DNA from 2 places in the Vibrio sp. D173a genome. Region 2 is predicted to be linked to the other one. Evidence: predicted binding sites of a transcription regulator. Region 2 holds the regulator's gene; the other holds the start of a gene.
What was found. The regulator CRP, encoded in region 2, controls carbon source genes, mostly activating them, when cyclic AMP is high. The targets are predictions, from matches to a motif close to TGTGANNNNNNTCACA.
Positions count from the first base shown of each region.

Region 1: a site for CRP is predicted at 1,409-1,424, ahead of recB (exodeoxyribonuclease V subunit beta). Genes of this name have one in related genera too.

Region 1 covers NZ_JAHGAH010000093.1:30,783-32,991, forward strand. Annotated here, with positions in the region: gene recB (exodeoxyribonuclease V subunit beta) at 1-1,311, opposite strand, end outside; gene recC (exodeoxyribonuclease V subunit gamma) at 1,633-2,209, opposite strand, start outside.
Region 2 covers NZ_JAHGAH010000070.1:16,965-19,173, reverse strand. Annotated here, with positions in the region: gene KIV40_RS08120 (DUF1338 domain-containing protein) at 124-915, shown strand; gene crp (cAMP-activated global transcriptional regulator CRP) at 1,113-1,745, opposite strand; gene KIV40_RS08110 (phosphoribulokinase) at 1,985-2,209, opposite strand, start outside.

The DNA.
Region 1 (2,209 bases), on a different contig from region 2:
TTGGTTACGAGCCTTGATGTAAGTGAAGATGTCCGCTCCACGGAAACCGTAAATCGCCTGTTTCGGGTCACCGATCATAAACAAACCGCACTCAGGATTATCCAAATAAATGCGACTGAAAATGCTGTATTGCAGTGGGTCGGTATCTTGGAATTCATCGATCATCGCAACCGGATAAAGCGTGCGAATGCGCTCTGTCAGTAGTGCGGTTTCATCGGTATCAATCGAGGCAGAAAGCTGAGTCAGCAAGTCATCGAATGACAACCATTGTTTCTGATTTTTTGCTTTTGCCAGCATCACGCGACAATGCTCAATCGCATGAGCTAACAATGGCGCTTTTAAGCTGATTGGGTTGGCAATGAAGGCTTCTATCGCCTCAAACACGGGGTGTTGTGGTGCAGTGCCTTTCGGGGTTTTCTCAAGTAACACATTCTGGGCGAACTTCTCCAGCTTATCTGGATAGTCATAGCCCGTGGTTTCTGTCGAAGCCCATACGTTGACCGCTTCTAACCAAGTCGGTAGAGACTTTTTGGTGTAGCTGCGCTTGTTGACGTCGGAATCAGAAATCAGTGCGAGGAAATCATCTTGGCTATCACGCCAATGGCCTTTCAAAGCATCAATTTGCTTTAAGTTTTGCTCATGCAAATCGGCAAGGCTACCTTGCATTGCTGGAACAGAGAGACTTAGCGGCGCGCCTGTGAGGTAGTTGCTGATGTCATACAACAGATCCGATGGCGAGCCCCATAGTTGACGCACTTCTCCAGCCAAAGCGAATGGCAGAGGATAGAAATTACGACGCCAGTAATCGGCAACCACTTGCGCTTTGAGATGGCTTTCGTCTGTCACAAACTCATTGTTGAAGCGACTACCGGATTCGAATGCGTTTTGCGTCAGCATGCGTTGGCAGAAACCGTGAATGGTGTACACCGCGGCTTCATCCATTTGGCGTTCCGCTTGCAAGAGGATCTCAGCGGCTTGCTTATGATCCTCGATTTCTCCCAACAAAGGTTGAATCACAGGATCTGAGCTTTTCCCGCGAGCGAATGCGATCCTCGCGTCGTGAATACGCGCACGAATACGATCACGCAGCTCCGCCGTTGCAGCTTCGGTAAAGGTCACGACCAGAATTTGATCCACGGTCAACGGCACGCGATGTTTGGTATTGGCAGTGCCATGCCCTAGTAGAAGTCGCAGATACAAACCCGCGATCGTAAAGGTTTTACCTGTACCTGCCGATGCTTCAATTAGCCTTGCACCATGCAGCGGAAAAGTCATGGTTTGCAGTGGAGTTGGAACTGACATTTGCGCCATAACGCTGAATCTCTCCGGATTATCGACTGACCGAACTGTGATCTGTCGTTAAAAATTCTATTTATATGTCTAACAAGTTGGAATATTTAAAGGTTAGTGGGATCTCACTCACGGTTATCCTGATCTTCAACCGCTAGTATGCGCGTCACGAGATGAGTACTGATAACAGAGCAATCACTTTAACGTATTGATAAATGATCAGGCTAAACACTCAAACGAATCATGGTCCCTCTGACCTTGTGGCCGTACAGCGAACGCCCTACAAAAAATAATGATTTTCTGGCGGCCACCCTACTCTCTTCTTTATCTAAATAATCCAACTTACTTTTCATCATCGGCATCCATCGCCGCCAGTCTTGCGCCTTGAAGAACCAATGCGGTCAGCATGCGAACTTCTGCTGCAAGCTCGTCATTCCAAGTAGACCAAATACGCGAAATATACGCGTTATTTCCCTCACCTGGACTCATATAGCCATCATTGAATGCATCCGCCATTTTCTTCAGCGATTTCTCTTCGTCATCAGCCCAGTGGCCACGACTAAAGCCCGCCTCAACACACGCCAGTGCTGTTTTCGGGAAGTATGGTAATGGCTTGGTCATGCCTTCAAAAAACAGACGTACTAATTCAGCAAGTAGTTGTTTCGCTTGCGCAGCGTCTGCCATTGCTGGGTAAACTAAATGCACCGCGCCTTCCTTGCGGTCATAACCGATAACGTGGGTCTTTCTAGGCTGACCAGAGGCAGACATAGCAAGATGATCAATCCATGCAGCAAGGTAATCCTGCGCACGAATTTTACCGCTGCGGTAGCGAATCAAACCGGACTGATAGCACTGAGTTAGCCAACCAGTTAGACGGATGTTTTTTCCTTCACCAAGCACATCGAAGGTAAGATCGATT
Region 2 (2,209 bases):
ATGCCGCACATACCGTCACAGGTTGATGACCGCTCGTTCGTGATTCTGGACAGCCCACGGGCTGTGAACGAGCGGTCAACTTCTTCTTACCCCTAACTCTACATTTCATAACAAGGAGTCGTTATGACGCCCGATGTGTTATTTGAATCGCTATGGCAAGACTACATTCAACGTCTGTGCCCTTCTGCTGCTAAAGTCCATCAACTTCTTCAAGAAGATGAGCCTCTGATTAATGACCATATTGCGCTACGTACGTTTAATGTCGCTCCCCTAGGCATTGAAACGTTAGCGAAGCCATTCTTGGCGGTGGGTTACAAAGCCTGTGGTGACTACGTATTTGAAAGCAAAAAGCTGGTGGCAAAACATTTTGAGCACCCAGATCCGAAACAACCAAAAGTCTTCATCAGTGAATTGAAAGTGGATGAGTGCTCACCAGAGCTACAAGCCATCGTTCGTAAACTGGTGGAGCAGGTTGATGCTTCTAAACTGACAGGCAGTGACTTCTTGTACGGCGGACGCTTGTGGGACCTAAGCTATGCTGACTTTCAAACCTTGGCGAAAGAGAGTGAATACGCTTCTTGGCTTGCAGCGCATGGTTACGGAGCGAACCACTTCACAGTGAGTGTGAATCAACTCAATCAGCATGAAGAAGTGAAGCAAGTGAACGACCACCTGCGCACAGCAGGCTTTACCATCAACGAGAATGGCGGTGAAGTAAAAGGCACGCCAGAGGTGCTACTAGAGCAATCGTCGACCATGGCAGACAAAGTGCCAGTGACCTTTACTGAAGGCGTTGAGGTGATTCCTGGAGGCTTCTACGAGTTTGCTAAGCGCTACCCAATGGATAACGGTGAGTTGTACCCAGGATTTGTGGCTGCATCGGCAGATAAGATCTTCGAAAGCACCAACGGGTAAAGAAGAGGCGAGAATGGGCTACGCCCTCTAGATGCGGAAACGCTTCGCTGCGGGAGGTTCTCACTCTCGGAATCTGAGAGGGCTTAATCCCGAAGGACGAAGTCCGCTCTCGGAATGCAGGTTCCCGATTCCCAAAAAAGAAAAAGCCACCAAACTTGCATTTGGTGGCTTTTAAATTTTTTAAACGTTAATCGAGATTAACGAGTCCCGTAAACAACGATAGTTTTACCGTGCGCAGAAATTAGGTTCTGCTCTTCTAGCATCTTCAAGATACGGCCTACTGTCTCACGAGAACAGCCAACAATTTGACCGATTTCTTGACGAGTGATCTTGATTTGCATGCCGTCTGGGTGCGTCATCGCATCTGGCTGTTTAGCAAGGTTCAGAAGAGTCTGAGCGATACGACCAGTTACGTCTAGGAACGCTAGGTCACCCACTTTTTGGCTAGTAACTTGTAGACGACGAGCCATTTGCGCAGAAAGGCGCATTAGGATGTCTGGGTTAACTTGGATAAGTTGACGGAATTTCTTGAAAGAAATCTCTGCCACTTCACAAGGAGATTTAGCGCGAACCCAAGCTGTACGCTCTTGGTCTTCTTCGAATAGACCAAGCTCACCAATGAAGTCGCCTTGGTTTAGGTAAGAAAGGATCATTTCCTTACCTTCTTCGTCTTTGATAAGAACCGCAACAGAACCTTTAACGATGTAGTACAAAGTCTCTGCTTTTTCGCCCGCGTGAATTAGCGTGCTCTTTGATGGGTACTTATGAATATGACAGTGTGAAAGAAACCACTCTAATGTTGGGTCGGTTTGAGGTTTACCTAGAACCATAATATCTCACTTCCTCTGCAGGGTACGCTTGCGCTATCCATATTTTAGCTAAGCCTGAATGGGCTTACTAGGATAAGAGCACTTTTTATATGCTGCAAGCTCTCTTGTGTTTCGGTTAGAAATAGTATCCTTTTTCGGAAACGATTTCTTGATTTTAATCGTGCCATGATTGAGATTTTGTAAGCAAAACTGTGCACATGATCACGGTATGAAAAGTAAACACTCAATTTACGAGGTTTTTAGCCAATTTTCCCAGTTTCGATGAGTTGCTGCAGAATCGGCCTCACTATGAGCTCCATTGCAAAGCTCATCTTACCGCCTGGAACCACAATGGTGTTATGGCGAGACATGAATGAGCCATCAATCATCGCCAGCAAATACGGGAAGTCGACATTCTTGATACCGCGTAGGCGGATCACCACGAAGCTTTCATCCAAACTAGGGATGCCTTTGGCGTTAAGTGG